DNA from 4 places in the Scandinavium sp. M-37 genome. Region 4 is predicted to be linked to each of the others. Evidence: predicted binding sites of a transcription regulator. Region 4 holds the regulator's gene; each other region holds the start of a gene.
The links. The regulator CRP, encoded in region 4, controls carbon source genes, mostly activating them, when cyclic AMP is high. The targets are predictions, from matches to a motif close to ATGTGANNNNNNTCACAT.
Positions count from the first base shown of each region.

Region 1 (7,679 bases), on a different contig from region 4:
GACGCATAGAAACAAGAATTTGGCTCCTCTGACTGGACTCGAACCAGTGACATACGGATTAACAGTCCGCCGTTCTACCGACTGAACTACAGAGGAATCGTGTGAACGAGGCGCATAGTAATGGGTGCCCTTTTTTGTGTCAACACTAAAATTAACTGCCTGATTCAATTGAATGAAATAAAGGCAATCTGCCGTTTTAGTGAACTACGCGCAGGTTACTGCTCTCATCGCTGCCATTTTCACGAATTCGCAATAACGGATCTTGCTGGTAAAAACGGCAGAAACGCTGCCACAGCGCGGGGAACCGGGGGGCAAACAGCTCCGGTGCGCTGAAGAAGTATTCTGATAGCACGGCGAAACATTCAGCAGGGTCGGTCGCGGCATAGGCGTCGATACTGGCGGCACTTTCACCGACCAGATCAATCTCATCCTGAATGTTATCCATCGCGGCATGGAGGTCATGTTCCCAACTCGCGACTTCACGCAGCGGAATCAACGGCACGCCATTGGCCCGGTCACCGTTGCGGACATCGAGCTTATGCGCCACTTCATGCACGATAAGGTTAAAACCGGAGGCATCGTAGGAATCCTGAATGTCGAGCCAATTGAGGACGATAGGCCCTTGCTGCCAGCTCTGGCCTGACTGCACCACGCGCTGGTTATGTACCAGGCCGATATCATCTTCCCATTCATCATCGACGACAAACGGGGCAGGGTAGATCAGCACCTCATGGAAGCCATCGAGCCATTCAAAGCCCAGCGAGAGTACCGGCAGGCAAAACAGCATCGCGATACGGGCATTCTGCACCGGCGCTAATTCCAGGCCCTGAAGCGGGACGAGACGTTTTTGTTGCAGGAAACGATCGGCCAGCTGTATAAGCTTGAGCTGTTCTTCCGGCGAAAGACTCGCCAGAACAGGAATGGCAAGTGCTTGTTCCCACGGGATATCCGCGCTATGGGGAGCGTCATGTGCTTTCCAGGGCCATTTAATCATCGTTTTGCTCGCAAACTCGTCACTTGATATCAATTAAAGGGACAGGGTCTGTTAAAATGCCAAAGAACCTGGCATCATGGCAACCACTCAGCGGAGAGATGCCGGAGCGGCTGAACGGACTAGTCTCGAAAACTAGAGTAGGGGCAACTCTACCGGGGGTTCAAATCCCCCTCTCTCCGCCATTATTCAATCAGTTACAGCAATACTTTTCAACGACCCTCGTCACAGATACTTTTTCCTCTTTCGTAATAATCAGTTTAGAAGCCGCTTATCGTTCCCGTGATCGGATTCCTCTCCTTCATTCGTACTTTCAATCGTAAAAAGCGCGCACAAAAAAGCCCGCACGCGGCGGGCTTGAATAGGGGAGTGCGGATTAGAACTGGTAAACCATGCCCACACCTACGACGTCATCGGTGCTGATGCCGGTTGCGGAGTAGAAGTCATCGTCACCGTCCAGCAGGTTGATTTTGTAATCAACATAAGAGGAGAAGTTTTTGTTGAAGTAGTAGTTGGCGCCAACAGAAACGTATTTCACCAGGTCTTTGTCGTTCCAGTCGCTGTTTGGTACGCGATCGGCAGTCAAGTCTTTACCTTTAGACTGCAGGTAAGAGATTTCAGGACGCAGACCGAAATCGAACTGGTACTGAGCAGTCAATTCAAAGTTCTGAGTTTTGTTGGCGATAAACTTATCTTGTTCACCAAATGGGGTCATGTTGCGGGTTTCTGCATACATGGTCGCCAGATAGATGTTGTTCGCATCATATTTCATGCCCACGGTCCACACATCGGCTCTCTCGCCGCCGGCAGTGCTTTCAGTTTCCTGCTCGTTGGTACGGTCAGACGAGGCATATGCTGCACCTGCGCTGAAGCCCATCCCGAAGTCATACACGGTGGACAGACCATAGCCGTCACCATTGTCCTGGCTCATGGAGCCGCCATCGCGGTTAGAGGTGCCTTCCTGATCATAAATGCCATTCGAGCCTTCGTTCGCGCCCTGATACTGCAGTGCGAAGCTCAGGCCATCAACCAGACCAAAGAAATCGGTGTTGCGATAGGTCGCCATACCGTTACCACGGCCAACCATAAAGTTGTCGGTGTAGGTATAAGAGTCGCCGCCGAAGACAGGCAGCATATCGGTCCAGGCTTCAACGTCGTACACCACGCCGTAGTTACGACCGTAATCGAATGAGCCGAAGTCGCCGAACTTCATACCGGCAAAGCCCAGACGGGTTGCGGACTGATTGCCAGAGCCTTCAGTGTCGTTGGCCTGGATGTTGTATTCCCACTGGCCGTAACCGGTCAGTTCAGAGTTGATTTGAGTTTCACCTTTGAAACCAATACGCACATAGGTTTCGTCGCCATCGCTGCCGCCATTTTCAGAGAACTGATGACGGGCATCAACCTTGCCGTATAAATCGAGTTTATTACCGTCTTTGTTATAAATTTCTGCTGCGTTTGCTGCACCGGCCACCAGTATTGCGGGCACGAGAATTGCCAATACTTTTCTTTTCATTATATATTCCCTTTAAATGATTAATTCTATGAATAAATGCACCTCATTCCGAGGTGCGAATGAAATATTAGCCATGAAGTTCATTTTAATTTAAAGAAAACATGTAAATAAGTTAGTTTAAATATTTCTGGTTGTGTCTATTTGCGGATGGTATATATTTTTGTGATGGGAATGATTTTGGTATTTATCTGGGTGATTTGTAATGTGTTTTTCTGGGTTTTGGTAACGAGAAAGCAGTTTGTCTGAAATGTTATTGATAACGAAAATGTATTTTACCAATGCAATCATCATACTTATTGGAAAGGGCAAAAAAAAGCCTGCTCTCAGAGTGGAACAGGCGTTATTAACGTTAATAAAAGTGAGTGCAGTGTAAAAACAACAAAAGGCAGTGAATATTTGCATACGCTTCTCATAAAATAAAGTACGAAAGCAAACTGCCCACGCTCTTTTTTTTGCAATATAAGGAAGTGTCCAGAATTAGCGGAACAACTATTTGACATTCACACGCCCAAAGCAACCCCTTTCCTGAAAATTGCCAGAGATCAAAACAATCGCGAATCATTCAGTTGAGAAATGCCCTGGCGCTTTTCTATGGCGTTTTGTGCGCTATAATGTGATTTGGTTCACATTTTTTATGGCAAAAAGTAAAAATTCAAACATTTTTGCCCGAAACAGGGGAGTTTTATCAATGGATGAAAGGCGTTCGCGCGGGCCCGGTGGCATGCTGGCGTTGTGGGTGTTCTACGCCTTTTGTGGCTACTTTATTTGGGCAATGCTGCGTTATTTCTGGATTGTGAGCCAGATTGACCCGATCCCTGGCGCAACGCTGGACGGTGATCTCGGTTCGACGATGGGGAAATGGCTGGGGGCGTTGCTGGGTTTTGTGGTGTTGAGTTCGGTGGGGGCCATTCTCGGGGGCATTGCCTGGTACACCCGTCCGCGCGGTGAAGAGCCGTCAGGATGATGAAATAAAAAACTGCTATTCTCGCTGCTCTGCTGCGCACGATTTATTGGGTACGAGAGAGAGGGGCGAATGACCGTGCAATCCTGGCAACACCGTTTTGAAGACTGGCTGATGCAGCATCACGATGACGATGATGCGGCACATGACATTTCCCATTTTCGTCGCGTCTGGGCCACCGCGCAACGCTTATCGCAAGAGGAACAGACTGACGAGCGGGTGATCCTCGCCGCCTGTTACTTCCACGATATTGTCAGCCTGCCGAAAAACCATCCTGAGCGTAGCCGGTCGTCGGTGCTGGCTGCGCAAAAAACGCTGACCATCCTGCGGGAGGATTTCCCCGATTTTCCTGAGGATCTTTATCCTGCGGTGGCCCATGCCATTGAAGCACATAGCCACAGTGCCAACATCACGCCCCGGACGCGGGAAGCCAAAATTATCCAGGATGCTGACAGGCTTGAATCGTTAGGCGCAATTGGGCTGGCGCGCGTTTTTGTGGTCGCGGGTAAAATGAATGTGGCGCTGTTCGATGCTGAGGATCCGTTTGCCGATGCACGTCCGCTGAATGACATGCGCTATGCCCTCGATCATTTTCAGAACAAACTCCTGCGTCTGCCTGCCACGATGCAGACCGCGCAGGGTCGGGCGCTGGCGGAGCACAATGCCCGCTATCTGGTGCAGTTCATGGCAAAAATCAGCGCGGAGTTGCAGGGCGATTATCTGGAATATGATGATGCGATTCTGGCGCGTTTTGCGCCGCAGGCCTGAGTTCAGCCGGGGAAATTGTGTTACTCTCAGCGAAAATGGTCTGGCCCGGTTACTGAAATGCAACACACACTTACTCGCACTCTCCCCACACAAGACGCGGAACGTTCCGGACTGGATGCGCAGGCGCTGCTTACCCAGCTGCTGACGATTTACGATGTCAAAACCTTGGTGGCGACGCTTAATGCGGCAGGCGAGCAGCACTGGAGCCCGGCCATTCTTAAACGCGCCACGGACAACGGCAAAATCAACCGTCGGCTGGGCGATAGCGAATACGCCCGGTTAGCCGCGCTGCTGCCGCAGCCCTCTACCGCGCCGACGCATTTCCGCTTTATCGATCTGCTTGCCGGTATTGGCGGGATTCGCAACGGCTTCGAGGCCATCGGCGGCCAGTGCGTTTTCACCAGCGAGTGGAATAAACACGCCGTGCGCACCTATAAAGCCAACTGGTACTGCGACCCGGCTGAACATCAGTTTAATGAAGACATCCGCGATGTAACGCTGAGCCACAAAACGGACGTCAGCGACAGCGAGGCCGCGGCGCACATTCGCAGCATTATCCCGCAGCATGATGTCCTGCTGGCGGGCTTCCCGTGTCAGCCGTTTTCGCTGGCGGGCGTCTCGAAGAAAAATGCAATGGGCCGCGCACACGGCTTTGCCTGCGACACACAAGGCACACTGTTTTTCGACGTGGCGCGCATCATCGACGCCTGCCGTCCGGCGATATTTGTGTTGGAAAACGTCAAAAACCTCAAGAGTCACGACGGGGGCAAAACCTTCCGGATAATCATGCACACTCTGGATTCACTGGGGTATGACGTGGCTGATTCAGCGGAAATGGGCGCCGACGATCCAAAAATTATCGACGGTCAGCATTTCCTGCCCCAGCACCGGGAGCGCATTGTGCTGGTCGGTTTCCGCCGGGATTTGAACCTGCAACAGGGTTTCACGCTACGCGATTTACCGGCGCTGTATCCTGAGCGTCGCCCGACGTTTGGCGAACTGCTGGAGCCGACGGTAGACGCGAAATTTATCCTCACGCCGGTTCTGTGGAAATATCTCTATCGTTACGCCAAAAAGCATCAGGCGCGCGGGAATGGCTTCGGCTACGGTCTGGTTGATCCGACCCGGCCGGGCAGCGTGGCACGTACCCTGTCGGCACGCTATTACAAAGTACCTGTAGATTTAGTAAAAATGAACATCATATCTTATTGAAATTATTGCATTAAATTTTCTTAATAGATTGTCCATTTTCAAGAAAAAGGTAGAGATTTTTCTTCTGTATGACGGATTGTCCGGCTCCAAGCTAGTTAAGAAGATAGATAATCTGACAAATATTGCACCCGAATCATTTGTATGGTGGAATGAATTGATAACAACGCTATGAAAGGTAATTTATGGCTATTGTAAAAAAAGCATTTAGACCTAAAGCAAGAATCATGGAGCTTTTAGGTGAGCAGCTTATAAAAAATCACACACTAGCTCTTTTTGAGTTAATAAAAAACGCATATGACGCAGATGCATCATATGTAAAATTAACGCTTAATAATATTAATTCAGACAATGCAAGTATAGAAGTAGTTGATGATGGATCAGGGATGGATCTTGATACTGTAGTAAACATATGGATGGAACCTGCACATGGGCATAAATCCATATTTAGAGAAAGTGGAAAGCGAACAAATAAAGGCCGCTTGCCTGTTGGTGAGAAAGGAGTCGGTAGATTTGCGGTGCACAGATTGGGAAAAAAAATCTCGATGTCAACCCGTGCATACGATCAAGACGTAGTCACTGTAGATATTGATTGGGATAAATTTTCAAAATCTGAATATTTGGATGAGGCATACATTGCTATTGAAACACGTCCAAGCAAAGCATCAAAATCAGACACTACTGGAACTAAAATAGTCATAACAGAATTAAAGCAAGACTGGAAACGTGGCGACATAAGACGACTATATAGAGCGGTGTCATCTATGACATCAGCCAATTTACTTAAAAGAGAAAAAAATAGCGATAGTTTTGTTGTTGAGTTTAATATCTACCCTGAGTCAAAATGGCTAGATGATCTCTTTGATCCAGATTTGGTGATTTCTCAAGCCCTTTTTGACTTTGATTTTAGATTAGATGATGAAGGTCTAACCTATAAATATAATTATCAACCGTATCCAGCGCTTATTTCTGATTATAAAGGTGTCATAGAACCTAGAAATACTGAAGTCAAAATAGAATCTCCGGATTTCTTTAAATATATCCCTTCATCAAATGAGCGGTCAAAGAAGAAAAAAACAAGAGATGAGCGATTTTCACTTGTCAAAAGCGGAATTGGGCCAATCGCAGGGAAAATATTGGGGTTTGACCTTGATAGGATTTTATACGATAGATATTTAAAAGATGAATCTGGAGGGTTAAGTGAATATTTGAAAGCCCAGGGAGGCTTGAAAGTATATCGCGATAATCTTCGAGTCTATAATTATGGTGAGCCTGGGGATGATTGGTTAGGCTTAGATCATCGTAGAATACAAAGTCCTACTAAAAGAATGGGAAATCAGCAGTTACTTGGAGAAATTCACCTTGAGCTGGATAAAAGTTCAGCATTGAAGGAAAAAACAAACCGTGAAGGGTTTGTTGAAAATGAGGCTTATGGGGAGTTTGTTCATGCGATGTTATCGGTTATGGCTCAATTTGAAGCTGAAAGAAATAAAGATAAAAGAATTTTAAAAGCTGCAATTGAAACGAAACCGGGTGGAGATTTTCATGGCTCAGAAAAACGAAAAAGTACAGAAGAACTTTTAGATGAACTGAAGCAGGAGGTAATAGCTGAAAAAAATATTTCTCCAAAAGTAGGAAATCTCGTAAACCAAGTTATTTCATCATTCAAAGAAACTAGAGATGCAATGCTCTCATCAGCTGGGGCTGGTTTAGGTCTAACTACCGTGTTCCATGAGTTAGAACGTGGAATACGAAACTTACACATGGCTATAAGAGATGGGGTAGATAACAAACGTTTAGAAAGCATTTCTGAAGAATTAGTATCCCTGCTTCAGGGTGCTATGTATATGGTAAGCAAGAAAGATAAAGAGGTTATTCCTGCTTCGAAATTAATTAAACAATGTGTAAATACACAGCAGCGTCGGTTTAAGCGTCATAACATAAACTTTTTGCCTGGTTTTGAGAATAGCACGTTGTTAGATTTTGAAATAACTGGTGTGAGACGAATGTTCACTAGTGCTATTGTTAATATCATCGATAATGCAATTTACTGGATGGACGGTGAACCGGATGAAGAACGGTATTTATGGATAGGCTTAAGTTCTGACTTTGAAGGGCCCGCAATAATTATTGCTGATAATGGCCCTGGATTTATTGATGGTGGCGATGAATTAATACAACCATTTTTCACAAGGAAGCCTGCAGGTATGGGGATTGGTCTCTACTATGCTGAT
Region 1 covers NZ_JBIGIN010000003.1:244,246-251,924, reverse strand. The annotation lists tRNA gene ACG0Z5_RS04485 (tRNA-Asn) at 21-96, opposite strand; gene mtfA (DgsA anti-repressor MtfA) at 197-994, opposite strand; tRNA gene ACG0Z5_RS04475 (tRNA-Ser) at 1,087-1,176, shown strand; gene ompC (porin OmpC) at 1,368-2,507, opposite strand; gene drpB (cell division protein DrpB) at 3,196-3,471, shown strand; gene ACG0Z5_RS04460 (phosphohydrolase) at 3,541-4,236, shown strand; partial or broken gene dcm (DNA (cytosine-5-)-methyltransferase) at 4,294-5,406, shown strand; gene ACG0Z5_RS04450 (ATP-binding protein) at 5,631-7,679, shown strand, end outside.
Region 1: drpB (cell division protein DrpB) is a predicted target of CRP. The motif match lies at 3,119-3,136, and genes of this name have one in related genera.

Region 2 (7,679 bases), on a different contig from region 4:
ACCGGAGGGGATTTTTTCATTCTGAATCCGTTACTTATCATGCAAAAGAAATCAATCTACGTCGCCTACACCGGCGGGACCATTGGGATGCAGCGCTCTGAACAGGGTTACATTCCGGTGTCCGGCCATCTGCAACGTCAGCTGGCGCTGATGCCTGAATTCCATCGCCCGGAAATGCCAGATTTCACCATCCATGAATATGCCCCGCTGATGGATTCTTCCGATATGACGCCGGAAGACTGGCAGCATATCGCCGAAGATATCCAGGCGCATTACGATGAGTACGATGGCTTTGTTATCCTGCACGGCACGGATACCATGGCGTTCACCGCCTCAGCGCTGTCGTTCATGCTGGAAAATCTCGGCAAACCGGTCATTGTGACAGGGTCACAAATCCCGCTGGCGGAGTTACGTTCCGACGGACAAATCAATCTGCTGAATTCGTTGTACGTGGCGGCGAACTACCCGATTAACGAAGTGACGCTGTTCTTCAACAATCGCCTGTATCGCGGGAATCGCACCACTAAAGCCCATGCCGACGGTTTTGACGCGTTCGCCTCGCCGAACCTGCAACCCCTGCTGGAAGCCGGGATCCATATTCGTCGGTTAGGTACGCCCCCTGCGCCGCACGGCATGGGCGAGCTTATCGTCCACCGCATTACTCCGCAGCCGATTGGCGTGGTCACCATTTACCCGGGCATTTCCGCCGACGTGGTGCGTAACTTCCTGCGTCAGCCGGTCAAAGCGCTGATCCTGCGCTCGTATGGCGTGGGTAACGCCCCACAAAACGGTGATTTCCTCAAGGAACTGGCAGAAGCCAGCCACCGCGGCATCGTGGTGGTCAACCTGACGCAGTGCATGTCCGGCAAGGTGAATATGGGCGGCTATGCCACCGGCAATGCCCTCGCCCATGCAGGCGTGGTGAGCGGGTTTGATATGACCGTGGAAGCGACGCTGACCAAGCTACACTATCTGTTAACGCAGGGGCTGGATGTCGATGCGGTGCGAACCGCGATGCAGCAGAACCTGCGCGGTGAACTGACGCCTGACGAGTAAGGAACCATGATGAACCGACGCGCGCTGTTACTGGTCGATTTGCAGAACGATTTTTGTGCCGGAGGTGCCCTGGCGGTGCCGGAAGGCGACAGCACGGTGGATGTGGCAAATGCGATGATCCACTGGTGCCTGGTACGCGGGGACGCCATTGTGGCGAGCCAGGACTGGCATCCGGCCAATCACGGCAGCTTTGCCAGCCAGCATGACGTTGAGCCGTATACGCAAGGTATGCTCGACGGCCTGCCGCAGACCTTTTGGCCCGATCACTGCGTGCAGAATAGCGAAGGGGCGGCGCTGCACCCGATGCTGAACACGCAGTTTGTCGATGTGGTGTTTCCGAAAGGGGAAGCCGTCAATATCGACAGCTACAGCGCCTTTTACGATAACGGGCATCGGCAGAAAACCGGTCTCGACGCGTGGCTGAAAGGTGAAAAAGTCACCGAGCTTGTCGTGCTCGGCTTAGCCACCGATTACTGCGTGAAGTTTACGGTGCTCGATGCGTTGGCGTTGGGTTACGAAGTGAACGTGATTACCGACGGCTGTCGCGGGGTTAATCTCACGCCACAGGACAGCGTTCAGGCGTTTATGGAGATGGCCTCCGCCGGGGCAACGCTCTACACCCTCGCTGACTGGCAGGAAACCCAAGCCTGACACCCTGCCCGGCATCCCGCCGGGCAATTCCTCTCAAATACAATAATTTGAAGCTTTCTCGCAGTTTTAGCGAAGCGGCAATGCTACTCTTTTCTGGCTGTTTTTTCGCCACGCCGTTGTGTGGCGTGCGTATTTTTTATCAGTCAAAGAGGAAACTGTATGAAGCTTATGCCTGTTCTGGCAGCCTTACCCCTGCTCTGCGCGCCCTACGTTTTTGCGGCGGATATGATGTCCGTTGGCTATTTCAACGGCGGTGGCGATGTGACTGCGGGCCCTGGCGGAGATATCGACACGCTGGATGTGCGCCAGATTACCCACCTGAACTACTCGTTCGGCCTGATTTACAACGATGAAGCGGGCGAAACCAACGAGGCGTTGAAAGACGCCACTAAACTGCACCAGATTTGGCTCTCGCCGAAGGTGATTGCCGACCTGCATAAAATCCCTGAACTGCGTAAACAAAATCCACAGCTGAAAGTTCTGCTGTCGGTCGGCGGTTGGGGGGCACGAGGATTCTCCGGGGCGGCTGACAGCCAGGAGAGCCGCGCGGTATTTATCCGCTCCGTGAATGACATCGTCAACACCTACGGTCTGGATGGCATCGACCTCGACTGGGAATTTCCGGTCAACGGTGCCTGGGGTCTGGTCGATAAGCAGCCGCAGGATAAAGACAACTTCACCGCGCTACTGAAAGAACTGCGGGAAGCCCTGCCGAAAGAGAAATTAGTCACCGTCGCGCTGGGCGCGAATGCGGAAAGTCCGAAAAGCTGGGTCGATGTGAAGGCCATTGCGCCGTATCTGAACTACATCAACCTGATGACCTACGATATGGCCTACGGCACGCAGTACTTCAACTCCAACCTGTATGACTCCAGCCACTGGCCAACGGTGGCTGCCGCCGACAAGTACAGCGTGGATTTTGTGGTCAACAACTATCTCGCCGCGGGACTGAAACCTGAGCAGATGAATCTGGGGATTGGCTTCTACGGCCGCGTGCCAAAACGCAGCGTTGAGCCGGGTATCGACTGGTCAAAACCCGATGCGGCGAAAAACCCGGTGACCCAGCCCTACTTTGGTGCGCCGGAAGTCGAGTTGTTCAAATCGCTCGGCTATGACCTGACCAAAGATACCTACGTGAAGTACAACGATATTGTCGCCAGACTGATTAACGATCCGCAGAAACGCTTTACCGAGCACTGGGACGACGAGGCGAAGGTGCCGTGGCTGTCGGTGAAATCAGCACAAGGCAAACCGCTGTTTGCGCTGTCGTATGAAAATCCACGATCCGTTGACCTGAAGGCGCAGTACATCAAAGAGAAAGGTCTGGGCGGGGCGATGTTCTGGGAGTATGGCGCCGACTCGCATAACCAGCTGGCGAAGCAGCTTGCGACATCACTGGGGATTAAACACTAACCCGATACCAACCGGGCTGACGCAATCAGCCCGGTTGGGCCGGTAAGCCCGGTAAGCGAAGCGCCACCGGGCAACAAACCACTCACTGCATTTTCAGCGTCGCAATCGGCTTCGGCGCGAGGCCAAAATCCTCTTTCAGCTGCTGTTTACTTTTCATCACCATCTGCCCTTGGGTGTCGATGGTCATGTGCTGCGCGTCGGTGTTGTAACGCGCCTGCCACAGCATCACCAGTTGCAGACTGTTCTCTTTTTGCTCCGGGGTTAACGCCACGCCATCCGGCCATTTTCCCAGCTCTACGGCGGTGGCCAGACGCTGATAAACGTCCTCGGTCATACCGTCGATAATTTGCTCAATTTCCACGTTCAGGCCCGCTCCTCAGGAATAATTTGCTGAATCGTTTCTTCAACCCTTAGTTTGGTCGCCATTTTGCTCATCGGTGAAGCTCAGTGACGCCGAGTTCACACAATAACGCTCTCCGGTCGGCTGCGGACCATCCGGGAACACATGGCCGAGATGTGCGTCACAGTTCCCGCAACGAATTTCGGTGCGCTGCATCCCGTGAGAGTAATCATTCAGGTATTTGATCGCGGCGTCGTTCACCGGCTCATAAAAGCTCGGCCAGCCGCAGCCAGAATCATACTTGCTTTCGGCGGTAAACAGCGGCGCATCGCACACCAGGCAATGGTAGATGCCGTCACGCTTGTTGTGCAGCAGGCGGCCGGTGAACGGCGGTTCAGTACCGTGATTCTGGGTCACGTAAAATTGCATTTCGCTCAAAGAGCCTTTCAGCTCTTCCGGGGAAGGTTTATTGGCCATATGCTCACTTCTCGCTGTAAAAGGGACCACTTCTGCGACGATTCTAACAAAACATTAACAATGAAGTGCGAACTTTTGTTCTAAACTTATTCGTTGCGAAAGGGCAGCCAGGTAATTGTGACCCACATCACATTATTATCTCTTATGGCCTTTAAAATTCCCGCCGCAGGCCGCATATGGAAATGAGCCCAATGGATGAGTGAGGCAGTCAGTCGCGCAAAGGTTGTGCATAGGATTGATTTGTCGCAATGATTGACACGATTCCGCTTGACGCTGCGTAAGGTTTTTGTAATTTTACAGGCAACCTTTTATTCACTAACAAATAGCTGGTGGAATATATGACTATCAAAGTAGGTATCAACGGTTTTGGCCGTATCGGTCGCATTGTTTTCCGTGCTGCTCAGGAACGTTCTGACATCGAGATCGTTGCAATCAACGATCTGTTAGACGCTGACTACATGGCATACATGCTGAAGTATGACTCCACTCACGGTCGTTTTAACGGCACCGTAGAAGTGAAAGACGGTCATCTGATCGTTAACGGTAAAAAAATCCGTGTTACCGCTGAGCGTGACCCGGCTAACCTGAAGTGGAACGAAGCAGGCGTTGACGTTGTTGCTGAAGCAACTGGTCTGTTCCTGACCGACGAAACCGCGCGTAAGCACATCACCGCTGGCGCGAAGAAAGTTGTTCTGACTGGCCCATCTAAAGATGACACCCCAATGTTTGTTAAAGGCGCTAACTTTGACAAATACCAGGGTCAGGACATCGTTTCTAACGCATCTTGCACCACCAACTGCCTGGCACCGCTGGCAAAAGTTATCAACGACAACTTCGGCATCATCGAAGGTCTGATGACGACTGTTCACGCGACCACCGCAACTCAGAAAACCGTTGATGGCCCGTCTCACAAAGACTGGCGCGGCGGCCGCGGCGCAGCACAGAACATCATCCCATCCTCTACCGGTGCTGCTAAAGCAGTAGGTAAAGTACTGCCAGAACTGAATGGCAAACTGACTGGTATGGCGTTCCGCGTTCCGACTCCAAACGTATCCGTTGTTGACCTGACCGTTCGTCTGGAAAAAGCAGCGTCTTACGAAGAAATCAAGAAAGCAATCAAAGCGGCTTCTGAAGGCGCAATGAAAGGCGTTCTGGGTTACACCGAAGACGACGTTGTTTCTACCGACTTCAACGGCGAAGTTTGCACTTCCGTGTTCGATGCTAAAGCTGGTATCGCACTGAACGACAACTTCGTGAAACTGGTTTCCTGGTACGACAACGAAACTGGCTACTCCAACAAAGTTCTGGACCTGATTGCTCACATCTCCAAATAAGTTGAGATGAGAATCTGATTCAAAACGGATCTAAAAAGGCGACCTCGGTCGCCTTTTTTATTGCTTTACGTTTACGGCTAACCTTTAGGATTGCACCATGATTAACAAAATTTTTGCTCTCCCGGTAGTTGAACAACTTACCCCTGTACTTTCTCGCCGCCAGCTTGATGACCTGGAACTGGTTGTGGTCGATCACCCACAGGCCAAAGCCTCTTTTGCTCTTCAGGGCGCACATTTGCTCTCCTGGAAACCGGCCGGAGAAGCCGAGGTCCTGTGGCTGAGCAACAACACTCCGTTCAAAAACGGCGTCGCGCTGCGCGGCGGCGTGCCGATTTGCTGGCCTTGGTTTGGCCCGGCGGCACAGCAGGGTCTTCCTGCTCACGGCTTCGCGCGTAATCTGCCGTGGACGCTGAAAGCACATAACGAAGACGACAACGGCGTGGTGCTGACGTTTGAACTGCAAAGCAATGAAGCAACGCTGAAACTGTGGCCGCATGACTTCACGCTGTACGCCCGTTTCAAAGTGGGCAAAACCTGCGAGATTGAGCTGGAAGCCCATGGCGACTTTGAAACCACTTCCGCCCTGCACAGCTACTTCAACGTGGGCGACATTAGCGCGGTGAAAGTGAGTGGCTTTGGCGATCGTTACATCGATAAAGTCAAAAATGCGGAAGAAGGTGTGTTGTCCGATGGCGTACAGACTTTCCCTGACCGTACTGACCGCGTGTACCTGAATGCAGAAGCCTGCAGCGTGATCCACGACGGTGCACTGGGTCGTAACATCGACGTGGTACACGGCCATCACAGCAACGTGGTGGGCTGGAATCCAGGCCCGGCGCTGTCCGTCAGCATGGGCGACATGCCGGATGACGGTTATAAGACCTTCGTTTGCGTGGAAACCGCGTGCGTGACCCAACCGCAGAAAGCGTCGGAAGAAAAACCTTCCCGTCTGTCTCAGTCGATTCGCGTCGCGAAACGCTAATCGCTGCCGACACCAACACGCTGCACCAACACAATGCAAAACAGGGCGTTTCCGCCCTGTTTTATTGCATCTTAGGCACTGAAAAAGTGCGCTATCAGAAGCTGTAGGTTATCCCGGTGGACAACAGCCCGGTCCAGTTTTTATCGACCATCGGGCTGTCGGTCACTTCGTCCGACAGGCGGGTATAACGCCCTACCCCATACACGCTCCAGTCTGCATTCAGCTTATAGTTCACAGAAAGCTCGACATACGGGTTCCAGCCGTCGTTAGGATCGTAGCTGCGCAGGCCACTTTTCTTCGACTCGTTTTTGGAAACACCATAGTAGTAATCGTTCTGGTTCTCGCTGTTCCACTGTAAACCGATCCCCGGGGTGACGGTCAGGTTACCGGCGTTATAACGGTACAGCCACGCCATATCCCAGGCGATGCCGTTGCTCTTATCAAGCGTGTCACCAGCAAGCGTGGTGCGCAGGAAGCCGTATTGGGTGAAGTGCATATAGGACAGGCCGGCCATCATCGTCGACTGGCGACGATCGAGCTTACGCAGTTGATTGTTGTCGCTGTCACCTGGCTTAAAGTACAGCGGCGACCAGTAGGCGGTGATGGAGAGCTTATCGGCAGTATCGTTCCACAGGTAGTACCCTGCGCCGATGCCATGGAACCAGAAGTTATCACTTTCAAAATCAATGGCCGGGAACGGGTACACATCACTGCTGTACTGTTTGTACGGATGTCCAACCACCCCCACGCCTGCGCCGAGCGTCAATTTACTGTCGGCAGCCTGCACAACGGTCGATGCTGTTGCGAAGAGCAGACCCGTTGTTAATAGTTTGATTAATTTCACGTTGCATATCCCTTTCAAATTACAAGCGGCTGAAGTTTACCCGCCCGGTCCGCTGGCCTCAAATTATTTACTTCTGCTTACGATATTTAACCGCTCAAATTGCCAACGTCAGATGACACGTCGCTTGCAGTCCGATGACAGTCCGGTGAATCCCTTGAATTATCTTCCACTTTAAGTCGCGGTATTTTTTGATGAGTTATTGATATGTCATTGAAATTGACTTTTGCCAACATGCAAGTTTTCCAAATGCCATCTACGCTTAAATTCAGAAGGTGTAATCGCGGGGCACGTTATGTTTTCAGACCCGTCAACCTGGCATAAGGGTTGCTGGAGATTGGACAAGCGCGGTTCAGTTTACCTCTTCCGGGAGCCTCTATTACTCATACGAACGGCTCTTATCCTGTGCTAAAAAACGAAAGGACGGCATGCCATGAATATATTCGATCACTATCGCCAGCGTTATGAAGCTGCCAAGGACGAAGAGTTCACACTGCAGGAATTTCTTGCAACCTGTAAGCAAGATCGCAGTGCCTATGCCAATGCGGCAGAGCGTCTGTTAATGGCCATCGGTGAACCCGTAAT
Region 2 covers NZ_JBIGIN010000008.1:18,320-25,998, forward strand. The annotation lists gene ansA (asparaginase) at 40-1,056, shown strand; gene pncA (bifunctional nicotinamidase/pyrazinamidase) at 1,066-1,707, shown strand; gene ACG0Z5_RS08130 (glycoside hydrolase family 18 protein) at 1,867-3,120, shown strand; gene ACG0Z5_RS08135 (YeaC family protein) at 3,203-3,481, opposite strand; gene msrB (peptide-methionine (R)-S-oxide reductase MsrB) at 3,524-3,937, opposite strand; gene gapA (glyceraldehyde-3-phosphate dehydrogenase) at 4,276-5,271, shown strand; gene ACG0Z5_RS08150 (D-hexose-6-phosphate mutarotase) at 5,369-6,253, shown strand; gene ACG0Z5_RS08155 (MipA/OmpV family protein) at 6,348-7,097, opposite strand; gene yeaG (protein kinase YeaG) at 7,528-7,679, shown strand, end outside.
Region 2: msrB (peptide-methionine (R)-S-oxide reductase MsrB) is a predicted target of CRP. The motif match lies at 4,053-4,070, and genes of this name have one in related genera.

Region 3 (7,679 bases), on a different contig from region 4:
TGTTTTCCTTCCTGCGCTGAAATCGTTATGTTACGCCAATTATATGCAATGATAAGCTTAACTGTCTTTTTTCTAAGGAATAATCAGGGAAAATCCCGATGAAGAAAAATGAGTTCGTCACTCAGGATCTGCTGAGTAAAATTTATCAGCAGGGTGACGGCGGCCCGCGTAAGCTGCCGCCGGAGAGACAACTGGCGCAAGAGTATGGCGTTTCGCGATTTACCGTGCGCCAGGCGCTGGAGAAACTGGCGAGCATTGGCGTTATCAGAATTGTTCAGGGATCGGGCTGTTGGATTAACGACGGGGCGCGGAATAATCCGCTGGTGTACAACTCGATTACCGAAAAGCGTTTCGATCAGATGCGTTATCGGATGATAAGCCTGCATAAAAAACGCCCGAATCGCGAGGAACAGCAGATATTCGGGCTAACGGATGATGACTTTATCTGGCAGTTTTGTCGTTTGCGCTATGTGGATGACAGTCCGGTGCAAATCGAGGTGTCGCGCATGCCGTCGGCGGCATTCGCAGACCTTAATCAGCAGGTTATCGAACGTTCGTTACAGCAATATGTCCTGCAAAAGGGCTATCAAATTTCCCACATGCTCACTACCTATCGGGCAGTGAACGTCAGCCGGGAACAGGCCGAATTACTGGGCTGCAAAAAAGGCAGCCCGGCGATGCACATCAACAACCGCGGCATTCTGGCGGGCGGTCAGGTATACGCCATTAGCGACATTATCGATATCAACTACACCTGCACCTACGTCATTCCACATAACCGCGACAACCTCGCGTTCCGCCAACAGCCAGGCTGATTACGGCGTATGCAGCGTGCCGTCCGGTAGGCGACTTTGCGTCCATTCATGCGGGCGGTACACCACCGGATGCGAAGCCGCCAGTGCTTCGTTGAAGCCGACGCCAATGCCCGGTTTTTGTGGTGGATAAATGTAGCCTTCTTTTGCCACCGGCGCGCCGGGGAAGACGGCATCGGTGGTCGCGGATCGTGGAATGAATTCCTGAATTGCGGCGTTGTGCAGATGAATATTGAGATGAGTATTCACCGCCACGCCAATCGGCGTCATGTCGCCCGGGCCGTGCCAGGCCAGACGCACGCCAAAGGCCTGACACAGCACCGCCAGCTTCAGCGCCGGGGTGATGCCGCCAATCTGTGACACATGACAGCGAATGAAATCAATCTGTCGATTGACTACCAGGTCATGCCATTCCGCCGGGTTATTAAACAGTTCGCCGAGCGCCAGTGGAACGCTGCTTTGCTGACGGATCTGCGCCAGCCACGGGGTTTGCTGCGGCGGCAGAATATCTTCAATAAAGTACGGCTGATACGGCTCGAGCTGTTTTGCCAGCTGCACCGCCTGCTGCGGGAACAGACGTTCATGTACATCATGCAGGATGTGGAAGCGATGCCCGTAGCGCTCTCGCAGGGCGCGGAACATTTCCACCGTGTTACGCATGTATTGATCCTGGCAGAACCAGGCACCTGGCGAAGGGTTATCCGGCGCATGGAGCTCGGTTGGCGTACCGCCGTAGAAGCCAAGCTGGCAGCGAATATGGCGATAGCCTTTTTCAAGTAGCGCATCGACGGTGGTGTACAGCTCGTCCAGCGTTTCACCGCTGGCGTGGGTGTAGGCGGCGATCGCGTCCCGGGATTGACCGCCAAACAGCTGATACAGCGGCATGTTCGCCAGCTGCGCTTTAATATCCCACAGCGCCATATCGACCCCGGCTATGGCGTTATTCATCGCCGGGCCGTTTCGCCAGTAGGCGTTGACGTTCATCATCTGCCACAGGTCTTCAATGTTATTGGCATCGCGACCGATCAACAGCGGACGCAGATAGTCATCGACCAGGGTTTTCACTGCCAGCGGGCGTTGCTGAAAGGTGGCGCAGCCGTGGCCGGTAATGCCTTTGTCGGTGGTCACGCGTACCGTCACCAAATTGTGGCGATCCGGGCGAGTGATGAAGCAATCAATAGCGGTAATAAGCGTCGGTTCCACGGAAAAAGGCTCCCTGTTGATGACGGAAAAAATAGACGATTGATGATTTATCTTCGCCTTATTTTACGCGTCAGGTAAACCCTTTTCTGGAATAAATATTTTGGTCTGAAATAGCGTGTTTATTGAATTAAAAACCAGACCAATTTTGCATATTTTAGCCTTTGCATGCCTTGTAAGGAAAGAAATGTGAGGGGGTTCAAATTTTATTGGTTTGTTTTGCGTTCACAGCTTCATTACCATCCAGATAACCAAAACAAGAACATGTCGCAGGAGTCACTATGGGGACGCGAGACGCCATCGCACGCATCATTCAACTGGTCGGTGGGCAAGACAATATCAATAAAGTCTGGCATTGCATGACCCGCTTACGCTTTGATTTAATTGATGATAGCAAAATCGAACAGGGCGAAATTAAAAAGCTGCCCGGCGTACTGGGCGCGCAGCTGCAAAGCGATCAGTTCCAAATCATTATCGGCCCTACGGTCAACGGCTGGTACGAGCAACTGCAGGCTGCCCTCGGTCAACGTGATGAGACAACGGTCACCAGCGGCAAGGGCCGTAAAAGCCTGGTGTCGCTGTTTATGGATACCGTTTCCGGCGTGTTTGGTCCGATTGTCCCGGCGATTGCCGGGGCAGGGATGATCAAAGGTTTGCTGGCCGGATTAATTGCGCTGAAAGTGGTGTCGCCGAAAAGCGATACGGTGATGATCATCGATCTGATCGCCAGCGGCGTGTTCTATTTTCTGCCGTTTTTCCTCGCGGTGTCGGCAGCAAAAATTTTCAAAACCAATGAATACCTCGCGGCGGCGGTGGCGGCCTGTCTGATGTATCCAACCTTAATTGACGCTGCCAAGGCGCTGGCGACCCATCAGCCTGATGCCGCCTCCGCGCTATGGTTAATGAACGCCGTGCCGGTGTCGGTATTTAACTACGCCTCCAGCGTCATTCCGGTGATTTTCTCGGTTCTGGCGCTGAAATACATCCATAAATGGGTCGACAGTATCATGCCGGAGGTGCTGAAAACCGTGTTTACGCCGACCCTGACGCTGTTTATCGGCGCGCTGGCGGCGTTAGTGGTGATTGGCCCGATTGGCATTTGGCTCGGAAAAGGGCTGGCGCTGTTTATCGAAGGGCTGTTCAGCGTATCGGCGAGCTTTGCCGGGCTGGTGGTGGGCGCGATACGTCCGGTGGCGATCCTCACCGGGATGCACCATGCGATGACCCCGATTGCGCTGCAAAACTTTAGCGATCGGGGCTATGACATGCTGATGCCAATGATGTTTATGGCCAACATGGCGATTGCCGGGGCGACGTTTGCTATCTGGCGCCTGAGCAAAGACCGACAGGATCGTACGGTGACGCTGTCAGCGGCGGTTTCTGCGCTACTCGGCATAACCGAACCGGCGTTGTTTGGCGTGCTCACCCGTCATAAGAAAGCGTTTATCGCCGCGACTATCGCCAGTTCGCTGGCCTCTGCCTTCATCGCGTTCTTCGGCGTGCGCCTGTATGGCTATATCTTATCGAGCATCTTCAGTTTGCCCGCTTATATCGGCCCGTACTTTGTCTATGCCCTGTCGGGCGTGGCAATCGCGCTGGTGCTGTCGTTCACCCTGACCACGCTGCTGGTGGGTCGGGAGCGAACGTAAGTAATGACATTTCAGCATTTAAGGGCGACGTAAGTCGCCTTTTTTATATGTTAAAACTGATCCCTCCACGATAAGTCCCTCTTTTGCTCGCGGTCATTCACACACAGAAAACTGCGCGATAAATCACATTTTTTAAACCTCACATCTATGTATGAACTTCATGCGTAAGGTTTACAGGAATCTAAAGCCTGAATGCGTGTTAATTGCTTGAAATAAAAGTGAATTAATAATATTAGCAACAGGTGATGGAATGTGATGGCATTCACAAAAAATGACCCTAACCAATTGATGTCAATAGCAAGAGCGGACATCTTAATAACAATTTTGTGATGCTCGTTGCAAATTCATGGCTTGTTTAAAGGAAAAATCACTTTCAAGAAATAAGCGAGGTCATGATTATGAGAATCGGCATGGTAATTAGCGGCGGTGATGTGACAGGGATAAATAACTTTGTCTTTCAGATATCAAGATTAGCACGGGCAGAGATCATTTTATTCAATGGGGGGATTCCAGGCCTCTTGCAAAACAAATACCAGGCTATTTCTCTGCGTGATTTAGTGGATTTTTCCATTGCCGCCATTCCCATTATGTCTTCGGGGCGTACCAACCGTAAATTGATGGCCTCGGAATATGAGGTGATTGCGAAACAGCTTAAGACCCTGCATATCGATGTCCTCGTGATGGCGGGCGGCGATGGTTCTCTGCAATTTCTTCATCATCTCAGCGAGTACGGTATTAATTGCTTTGGTGTCGGGATGACCATCGATAATGATGTTTATGGCAGCGATTATACCATTGGTTTTTCTACGGCCTGCGAACAGATTATTAAAGAGGTCGCCAAGCTGCGGAATACTGGGCGAGCATTACCGGGGCGAGTCTTTATGGTGGAGCTGCTCGGGGGCTACTGCGGTGAGCTGACATTGCAGTCGGCGATCAAAAGCAACGCCGATTTGGCCTTAATCCCAGAATGTCAGCATACTCTGAACGAACTGGCACAAAAAATCACTGTCCGCCTTGCAGAACAGAATAGTGTGGTGATCCTCTGTTCAGAAGGCTACACCAAAGAGTACTCCCCAGGTTTTCAGGGAGCGATTGATACCATGATTAAGCTGCTTGAACCGAAAATCGGGGTACGTATCCGTAAGTCGATCATCGGTTACAGTCTGCGTAACGGTGACCCTACCTGTGAGGAAATTTATCAGGGCACCATAATGGCCGGAGAGGTCGTGCGTTGTATCCAGTCAGGCATGAGAAATAAAGCGATTATTATTAATTCTAGTAACAAACCGATCCCTATAGATTTAATCAGTATGCAAAAACGCCTCGTCGATACCGAAGGGCATCATTATAAATTAGCTAAACAGCTCGATATTATTTGAGGAGTCTATTAATGCTTAAAATTCTTTGCGTATGTGGCTGTGGGTTAGGTTCCAGTTTCGCCATTGAAATGACAGCGAAAGCGGTGCTTAATAAATTAGAAATTCCAGCAGAAATAGAACACACCACTGTTTCTGAAGCTGGCGCCTTTAAGTCAGATATTATTCTGACACAAAAAACGTTTGCTGACATTTTAACGGCTGACGCGAGTGAAGAAGAAATCAAACGCGTTATTGTGTTGCATCGCTTAACAGATAAGGACGAAATCGAGCGGAAGATCGTCGCCTTTTTAAAAGAACACAATTTAAAGGTACTCGAAAATGAATAGCATCTTTAATTTTATTGTTAAGGACCTGCTGGGACAGGCATCTATTTTGATTGCTTTTATCGCCATGCTGGGTCTATTGCTGCAAAAAAAATCAAAAGGTAAAGTGGCGGAAGGCACGTTTAAAACGCTGCTTGGATTTTTAATCATGATGGCCGGGATCAATATTATCGTCGATACCCTGACGTTTTTAAACGATATCTTTACTCACGGCTTTGGTATGAAAGGATATATCACCGATGTCGCAGCGATTGCAGGGCTGGCAAACCGTGAGCTAGGTTCTGAGGTGGCGATGACACTGATGGTTATCTTCATCGTCAATATCATTATTGCCCGGATTACACCGTTTAAAAATATCTTCCTGACGGGACAGGCCCTACTGTGGATGGCAACCATTGGTGCGGTAATTGGTTATAAAGCAGGACTGACTGGACTTCCGCTCATTCTGACCGGCGGCATTTTCGGCGGAATTATGGCGGTGCTGATGCCAGCGCTTGCTCAGCCTGTCGTACGTCGCATTACGGGTTCTGACGATGTTGCACTCGGACACTTTTGCACCATTGGCTACCTGGTGCAGGCGGCTGTCGCGAAGGTGGTCGGAAAGGGGTCCAGATCGACAGAAGATCTGATACTGCCGGATAACTTTAAATTCCTGCAGGACACCTATCTTTCGATGGCCGTGGTGATGATCCCGATGTATCTCATCCCTGCGCTGGCGGCAGGTCCGGAATATATTGCCCAGTACACCAACGGCGTGAACTATCTGATGTTCGCGTTTATGCAGTCGATTCAATTTGTGGCTGGTGTATTTGTACTTTATAGCGGCGTACGCTTGTTGTTAAACGAACTGGTGCCTGCCTTTCGTGGCATTGCGATGCGAATTGTTCCCGATGCTAAACCTGCGCTGGATTGCCCAGTGCTGTTCCCATATGCCCCGAATGCGGTCATCGTCGGCTTCCTGGCTACTACCGCAGGCTCGATCATTGGCATGATTGTCTTCCCGATGTTTGGCCTGGCTATGATTCTTCCCGGCCTGTTAACCAACTTCTTTGCCGGTGGCACGGCAGGCATCTTTGGCAACGCGATGGGCGGCAGGCGTGGCGCGGTTATAGGGGGAGTAGTACACGGCTTATTCATTACTTTCCTGCCAGCAATTCTGGTGCCGATGTTAGAAAGCTATGGCTTTACCGGTGTGACCTTCAGTGATTCTGATGTGATCAGCAGTGGTCTGATTCTGGGGCATGTTTTCCAGAATAACTGGACGTTTGTCGGCGTCTTCATCCTGTTTGTGGCGCTTATCGCCTGGTTCGTGAATGGCAAATCAACCAAACCTCAAGAGGAAAAAGCACATGAGTCTGTATAACTTCCCTGATTTATTGCAGGTGGCAAAAGAGCGTGGATTTAAAGCTGTAGGGTCATTTAATTTACATTGTTTGGAGATGCTGCCAGCATATTTTAAAGCAGCTAAAATAACCCATAGTCCGTTAATGATTCAGATCTCCACCGGCACTGCCGAATATTTAGGTTATCGTTTGCTGGTTGATTCGGTTTGTTCCTTAGCCGAAAGCCAAAATATACCGACCTGCCTACACCTGGATCACTGCTCGGACATTGAATCTATTAAAACGGCAATCGATGTCGGGTTCAGTTCAGTCATGTATGATGGTTCGCATTTAGATATGGCAGATAATATAGCCAATACTCTTAAGGTAATTGACATTGCCCGCCCGAGAAATGTCTCCGTAGAAGCTGAGTTGGGTGCAATTGGCGGTTCGGAAGATGGCAAAGCGGTGGCCGCAGAAGATATTTGTTTTACCACTACTGAAGATGCCAGACAGTTTGTTGATGCGACGAAAGTCGACATGCTGGCGGTGTCGGTCGGGACCGTACACGGTCTTTATACCGGCAAGGCGAAAATTCAGCATCAGCGTCTGGCAGAGATCAGCGAAGTGACTAAAACCCCCCTCGTATTGCATGGTGGAACAGGGGTGAGCGATGAAGATATGCGCCGAGCCGTCGAGGGTGGTATTGACAAAGTGAACGTGGGCACCGAAATGAATGTGCAGTGGGTAGGTCACTGCCAGCAGACGTTTGGTAAAGGTAAAGTCAACGACAGTGTGCGCAAATTTTTAATTCCGGCGAATGATGCCGTGGCGGCGGTATTAATCGAAAAGATCGCATTATTTAAATAAAAATCGACTAAATTTCACTCTTCAATGTAACCCTGGTTGCCTGGCAATCGTCGGGGCAGGAGGTCGCTATGTTTGAAACACTTAAAAGTTTGTTTAAACGAGATCATGTTGATGCCGGGCAATA
Region 3 covers NZ_JBIGIN010000014.1:108,949-116,627, forward strand. The annotation lists gene ACG0Z5_RS12285 (GntR family transcriptional regulator) at 99-815, shown strand; gene ACG0Z5_RS12290 (enolase C-terminal domain-like protein) at 816-2,015, opposite strand; gene ACG0Z5_RS12295 (PTS transporter subunit EIIC) at 2,294-3,661, shown strand; gene ACG0Z5_RS12300 (6-phosphofructokinase) at 4,060-5,040, shown strand; gene ACG0Z5_RS12305 (PTS sugar transporter subunit IIB) at 5,052-5,366, shown strand; gene ACG0Z5_RS12310 (PTS sugar transporter subunit IIC) at 5,359-6,726, shown strand; gene ACG0Z5_RS12315 (class II fructose-bisphosphate aldolase) at 6,713-7,555, shown strand; gene ACG0Z5_RS12320 (hypothetical protein) at 7,624-7,679, shown strand, end outside.
Region 3: ACG0Z5_RS12300 (6-phosphofructokinase) is a predicted target of CRP. The motif match lies at 3,912-3,929, and genes of this name have one in related genera.

Region 4 (7,679 bases):
TGAGCGCCGGTTATGGCGATCGCACCATTCTGGATTCAATCAAACTCAACCTGGTGCCCGGGTCACGCATCGGCCTGCTGGGCCGTAACGGCGCGGGTAAATCGACGCTGATCAAACTGCTGGCCGGTGAACTAGCGGCACAGAGCGGCGAGATTGGTCTGGCGAAAGGCATCAAGCTTGGCTATTTCGCCCAGCATCAGCTGGAATTTTTACGCGCCGATGAATCCCCTCTACAGCATCTGTCTCGTCTGGCCCCACAGGTGCTTGAACAGCAGCTGCGTGATTACCTCGGTGGCTTCGGCTTCCATGGCGATAAGGTCAGTGAAGAAACGCGTCGCTTCTCCGGCGGGGAAAAAGCCCGGCTGGTGCTGGCGCTGATCGTCTGGCAACGTCCGAATCTGCTGCTGCTCGATGAACCGACTAACCACCTTGACCTCGACATGCGTCAGGCCTTAACTGAAGCGTTGATCGAGTTTGAAGGCGCGCTGGTTGTGGTTTCGCACGACCGTCACCTGCTGCGTTCCACCACCGACGATCTGTATCTGGTTCATGATGCGAAAGTCGAGCCGTTCGATGGCGACCTGGAAGATTATCAGCAGTGGCTGAGCGATGTGCAGAAGCAGGAAAACCAGGCTGACGAGGCGCCTAAAGACAACGCCAACAGCGCCCAGGCACGTAAAGATCAGAAACGTCGCGAAGCAGAACTTCGTACCCTGACGCAGCCGCTGCGCAAAGAGATTACCCGTCTGGAAAAAGAGATGGAAAAACTCAATGCCAAACTGGCCGCCGCAGAAGAAAAGCTTGGCGACAGCGGCCTGTACGAGCAGGCGCGTAAAGCCGAACTGACCGAATGTTTGCAACAGCAGGCCACCGCCAAATCCGGGCTGGAAGAGTGTGAAATGGCGTGGCTGGATGCGCACGAGCAACTGGAACAGATGCTGCAGGAAGAGTGAGTATGGCTCAGGTAACCCCAGTAGACTTTGAAGTACCACCAGGAGAGAACGACACCTTTGTGCCGATGAAGGGCGTGCGCAACTGCCATCTGCAAACCATGCTGCCACGTCTTATCCGTCGCAAAGTGCTATTCACGCCGCACTGGCAGCGTCTTGAGCTTCCGGACGGGGACTTTGTCGATCTGGCGTGGAGTGAAGATCCCAACCAGGCACGGCATAAGCCCCGTCTGGTGGTGTTCCACGGTCTGGAAGGCAGCCTGTACAGCCCATACGCCCACGGTCTTATCCACGCGGCACAGCAGCGCGGTTGGCTCGGAGTCGTGATGCATTTTCGCGGTTGCAGTGGGGAACCGAACCGCAATCAGCGTATCTACCATTCGGGTGAAACCGAAGACGGCACCTGGTTCCTTTCCTGGCTGCGCCGGGAATTTGGCAACGTACCGACCGCCGCGGTGGGCTATTCGCTCGGGGGTAATATGCTCGGCTGCCTGCTAGCCAAAGAGGGCGACAGCACCCCGCTCGACGCGGCGGTTATCGTCTCTGCACCGTTCATGCTCGAAGCCTGCAGCTACCATATGGATAAAGGCTTCTCGCGCGTTTATCAGCGCTATCTCCTGAACCTGCTGAAAGCCAACGCCTCGCGCAAGCTGAAAGCCTATCCGGGGACCTTACCCGTTGATTTGAAGCGCCTGAAAAGCGTGCGCCGCATTCGTGAGTTCGACGATTTGATCACCTCGAAAATCCACGGATTTGCCGATGCGATAGATTACTACCGCCAGTGTAGCGCGATGTCGGTGCTGAGTCAGATAACCAAACCGACGCTGATCATTCATGCTAAAGATGACCCCTTTATGGATCATCACTCGATTCCCGCTCAGGAAGAGCTTCCGGCAAACATTCAGTATCAGCTGACCGAGCATGGCGGCCACGTCGGTTTTGTCGGCGGTACGCTGCGCCATCCGGAAATGTGGCTCGAAAAACGCATCCCGGCCTGGCTGACACAATGGTTAGGAGCAATACAATGATTATTCCCTGGGAAAACCTGGCTCCCGAAACGCTCGAAAATCTGATTGAAAGCTTTGTGTTGCGCGAAGGTACCGATTATGGTGAACATGAACGTTCGCTAGAAGACAAGGTCGCCGACGTAAAACAACAATTGAAAAGCGGGGACGTCGTCCTGGTGTGGTCCGAACTGCACGAGACGGTGAACCTAATGCCCCGTACCCAATTCCACGGCTGACTATACTCAAAAATATTACTGCTTCAGGGAGTAGTTATGTCTGCCAAACATCCGGTGATCGCCGTGACCGGCTCCAGCGGCGCGGGAACCACCACCACCAGCCTCGCCTTCCGTAAAATCTTTGCCCAACTCAATCTGACCGCTGCGGAAGTGGAAGGCGACAGTTTCCACCGTTACACCCGCCCAGAAATGGACATGGCCATCCGCAAAGCGCGCGATATGGGTCGACACATCAGTTATTTTGGCCCGGACGCCAACGATTTCGGCCTACTCGAACAGACGTTTTTGACCTATGGCCTGGACGGCAGCGGGCAGTCGCGTAAATACCTGCATACCTACGACGAGGCGGTGCCGTGGAATCAGGTGCCTGGGACGTTTACGCCGTGGCAACCGCTGCCTGAACCCTCCGATGTGCTGTTTTATGAAGGCCTGCACGGCGGGGTTGTAACCCCGCAGCACGACGTGGCAAAACACGTCGATTTGCTGGTCGGCGTGGTGCCGATTGTGAACCTCGAATGGATCCAAAAGCTGACGCGTGACACCAGCGAACGCGGACATTCCCGGGAAGCAGTCATGGATTCAGTGGTGCGTTCGATGGAAGACTATATCAACTTCATCACCCCGCAGTTCTCACGTACCCACATTAACTTCCAGCGCGTACCCACCGTGGACACCTCCAACCCGTTCGCGGCGAAAGGGATCCCCTCGCTCGATGAAAGCTTTGTGGTCATCCATTTCCAGAATCTGGGCGATATTGATTTCCCCTGGCTGCTGGCGATGCTACAGGGTTCATTCATTTCTCACATGAATACATTAGTGGTGCCGGGCGGGAAGATGGGGCTGGCTATGGAGCTGATTATGTCGCCGCTGGTCGAGCGGTTGATGGAAGGCAAAAAGATAGGTTGATGTCATCCGAAAAACAGTAGGCCCGGTCAGCGCAGCGCCACCGGGCAGGCGGCTTACCCTTCGACCACTTCAAACGAATGGGTAATTTTCGCCGCTTTCTCCAGCATCAGCGCCACCGAGCAGTATTTCTCAGCGGACAAATCCACCGCACGCGACACCGCGGCTTCTTTCAGCTCTTTCCCGGTCACGATGAAGTGCAAATTAATGTGGGTAAACAAACGCGGAGCTTCTTCACGACGCTCAGAGGTCAACTTCACCTCGCAATCGGTCACGTCATGACGCCCCTTTTGCAGAATCGATACCACGTCAATCGCGCTGCATCCTCCCGCGGCCATCAGCACCATTTCCATCGGGCTTGGCGCTTTGTCACCAGAGTTACCGTCCATCAGGATTTGGTGGCCAGAAGCAGACTCGCCCAGGAAGGTTAAACCCTCAACCCATTTCACACGCGCTTGCATAATTGTTAACTCCAGAGTTGCAATTTTCCTGACAGATTACGCGCACATAACAATTCTCGCAACGGAAGGCGACGTGCGTCATGCTGAAGCGAGACACCAGGAGACACGCGGCAAAAGCTATGCTAAAACAGTCGGGATGCTACAGTAATACATTGAAGTACTGCATGTATGCAGAGGACATCACACTACAGGCTGCAGTAAAATCCGACAGCCGACTTCCCAGGCACAGGGAAGGATACGATTGCAAAGCCAGCGGCAGTGTCTTATCTGCCACTGGAGACAGCTTATAACAGAGGATAACCGCGCATGGTGCTTGGCAAACCGCAAACAGACCCTACCCTTGAATGGTTCTTGTCTCATTGCCACATTCATAAGTACCCATCGAAGAGCACGCTGATTCACCAGGGTGAAAAAGCAGAAACGCTGTACTACATCGTGAAAGGCTCCGTTGCAGTACTCATCAAGGATGAAGAAGGTAAAGAGATGATCCTCTCTTACCTTAACCAGGGCGACTTTATCGGTGAGCTTGGCCTGTTCGAAGAAGGTCAGGAGCGTAGTGCCTGGGTTCGGGCGAAAACCGCTTGTGAAGTGGCCGAAATCTCCTACAAAAAATTCCGTCAGCTTATCCAGGTGAACCCGGATATTCTGATGCGCCTCTCCTCCCAGATGGCGCGTCGCCTGCAGGTCACCTCTGAAAAAGTGGGCAACCTGGCGTTCCTCGACGTAACCGGTCGTATCGCGCAGACGCTGCTGAACCTGGCAAAACAGCCTGATGCTATGACCCACCCGGACGGTATGCAAATTAAAATCACCCGTCAGGAAATCGGTCAGATCGTTGGCTGCTCACGTGAAACCGTGGGCCGTATTCTGAAAATGCTGGAAGATCAGAATCTGATCTCCGCCCACGGTAAAACTATCGTGGTTTACGGTACCCGCTAAGCCAGATTAACGGCGTATTGCCCTGGGGCAGTACGCCGTTTTTGTCTCTCCCCTCATGTGGCGCAGGCTGATTTATCACCCGGAAATTAACTACGCACTGCGACAAACGCTGGTGCTCTGTTTACCCGTGGCTATCGGTCTGGCTCTGGGTTATCTCAAGTACGGTCTGCTGTTTTCATTGGTTCCCGCCTGCTGCAACATTGCCGGGCTGGACACGCCCCACAAACGTTTCTTCAAGCGCCTGATTATTGGCGGCTCGCTGTTTGCGGGCTGTAGCCTCGCGGTACAGCTGCTGCTGGCGCGTGACGTGCCGCTGCCCATTATTCTGAGCGGGCTGGCGATGCTACTCGGCGTTACCGCCGAAATCAGTTCTCTGCACGCGCGCCTGCTGCCCGCCTCGCTGATTGCCTCGATCTTCACCCTCAGCCTCGCAGGCAATATGCCGGTGTGGCAGCCGCTGCTGATTTACGCTCTCGGCACTCTGTGGTACGGCCTGTTTAACTGGTTCTGGTTCTGGATGTGGCGCGAACAGCCGCTGCGCGAATCCCTGAGCCTGCTCTATCGCCAGCTAGCGGATTATTGTGAAGCCAAATACAGCCTCCTGACTCAGCACACCGATCCTGAAAAAGCGCTGCCACCGCTACTCAACCGTCAGCAGAAGGCAGTCGACCTGATTACCCAGTGTTACCAGCAAATGCATATGCTCGCAGCCAACCAGAATCACGAATACAAGCGCCTGCTGCGCGCCTTCCAGATGGGCCTCGACCTGCAAGAACATATTTCAGTCAGCCTGCATCAGCCAGCGGAAGTGCAAAAACTGGTGGAACGCAGCCACGCTGAAGCGGTGATCCGCTGGAATGCACAAACCATCGCCGCCCGGCTGCGGGTGATGGCCGATGACATTCTTTATCACCGTTTTCCGCAGCGCTTTAACATGGATAAACAGATTGGCGCTCTGGAAAAAATCGCCCATCAGCACCCGGATAATCCCGTCGGCCAGTTCTGCGCCTGGCATTTCAGCCGTATCGCCCGCGTCTTGCGGATGCAGCGCCCGCTGTACCCGCGCAATCTGATGGCCGATAACGAACGCCGTCTGCCGGTTTTCGCCGCGCTGAAAAGCTACCTGTCGTTTAAATCTCCGGCGCTGCGAAACGCGGCGCGAATCAGCGTGATGCTGAGCATCGCCAGCCTGATGGGGGCGGCGCTGAATCTGCCGAAGCCGTACTGGATCCTGATGACCGTCCTGCTGGTGACGCAAAACGGCTACGGCGCAACGCGCGTGCGAATTTTCCACCGGGCCGCGGGCACGCTGGCCGGGCTGGTGATTGCCGCAGGCACCCTGCACTTCCACGTACCGGAAGGCTACACCCTGGCGTCGATGTTATTGATTACCCTGGCGAGCTATCTGATCATTCGCAAGAGCTACGGCTGGGCCACCGTGGGCTTTACGGTCACCGCGGTATACACCATTCAGCTGCTGACGCTCAACGGCGAACATTTCATTCTGGCTCGTTTTGTCGACACGGTGATTGGCTGTCTGATAGCCTTCGGCGGAATGGTCTGGCTGTGGCCGCAGTGGCAAAGCGGGCTACTGCGTAAAAATGCCCAGCAGGCGCTGGAGGCCGACCAGGATGCCCTGCGGCTGATCCTCAGTAACGACCCGCAGGCACCCACCCTGGCATATCAGCGGATGCGCGTGAATCAGGCGCACAACGCGCTGTTCAACTCGCTGAATCAGGCGATGCAGGAACCGGGCTTTAACTCGCATTATCTGGCGGATATGAAGCTGTGGGTAACGCACAGCCAGTTTATCGTCGAGCATATCAATGCCATGACCACGCTGGCGCGCGAGCACAACATGCTGACCGAAGATTTGGCCCAGCGTTATTTGCAGTCCTGCGAAATTGCCTTGCAGCGCTGCCAGCAGCGGCTAGAGTATGACGAGGCGGGAGGCAGCGGGGATGCGAATATCATGGAGTCGGCGGAGACGCTGGCGCATGGGCCGCTCAGCACTATGGAACAGCATCTACAGCGTATTCTGGGGCATCTGAACACCATGCACACCATCTCTTCAGTGGCATGGCGTCAGCGCCCGCATCATGGGATTTGGTTGAAGAAGCGCGCTTAGCTTTTCACTACCTTCTTCACCGCAGCGGCAAAACGCGCCATCCCTTCGTCAATGTCCGTCTCTTCCACCACCAGCGACGGCGCAAAGCGCATCACGTCCGGCCCGGCGTTAAGCACCATCACACCTTCATGCGCGGCAGCGTGCAGGAAATCGCGTGCGCGACCTTTGTACTGCGGCTTCAGCTCAGCGCCAATCAGCAAGCCCATGCCGCGTACATCGCTGAAAACATCCAGCTCGGCGTCGATCTGTTGCAGATGCTTCACAAAACACTCGCGCTTTGCATTTACGCCGTCCAGCACTTCTGGCGTGTTAATAATGTCAAACGCCGCCCCAGCCACCGCGCAGGCCAGCGGATTACCGCCATAGGTCGACCCGTGCGAACCGACGTGAAACGCGCTGGCAATCTCTTCGGTGGTCAGCACGGCGCTCACCGGGAAACCGCCGCCTAACGCTTTGGCACTGGTGAGAATATCCGGCGTCACGCCGTAATGCTGATACGCAAACAGCGACCCGGTACGCCCCATGCCGCTCTGCACCTCATCAAATACTAACAACGCCTGATGCTGGTCGCACAACTCGCGCAGCCCTTTGAGGAATTCAGGCGTGGCCGCCATCACTCCGCCCTCACCCTGAATCGGCTCAACCACCACTGCGCAGGTGTGATCGTCCATCACCGCTTGCACCGCATGCAGGTCGTTAAAGGGAACGTGGATGATATCGGCCGGTTTCGGCCCGAAGCCGTCGGAGTACTTCGGCTGTCCACCGACCGAAACGGTAAACAGCGAACGGCCGTGGAAGGCGTTGTGGAACGCGATGATTTTGGTTTTGTACGGGCTGTGGCGCGTCGAGGCATAGTAGCGCGCCAGTTTAAATGCCGTTTCGTTGGCTTCCGTACCGGAATTCATAAACACCACGCGCTCGGCAAACGTGGCGGCCACCAGCTTACGACCCAGGCGCAGTGCCGGTTCATTGGTGAACACATTGCTGGTATGCCATAGCGTTTCGCCCTGGCTTTTCAGCGCCTCTACCAGCGCCGGATGGCAATGCCCCAGCGC
Region 4 covers NZ_JBIGIN010000016.1:54,469-62,147, reverse strand. The annotation lists gene ACG0Z5_RS13235 (ABC transporter ATP-binding protein) at 1-953, shown strand, start outside; gene ACG0Z5_RS13230 (hydrolase) at 956-1,978, shown strand; gene ACG0Z5_RS13225 (YheU family protein) at 1,975-2,193, shown strand; gene ACG0Z5_RS13220 (phosphoribulokinase) at 2,230-3,099, shown strand; gene ACG0Z5_RS13215 (OsmC family protein) at 3,153-3,557, opposite strand; gene crp (cAMP-activated global transcriptional regulator CRP) at 3,864-4,496, shown strand; gene ACG0Z5_RS13205 (YccS/YhfK family putative transporter) at 4,552-6,624, shown strand; gene ACG0Z5_RS13200 (aspartate aminotransferase family protein) at 6,621-7,679, opposite strand, start outside.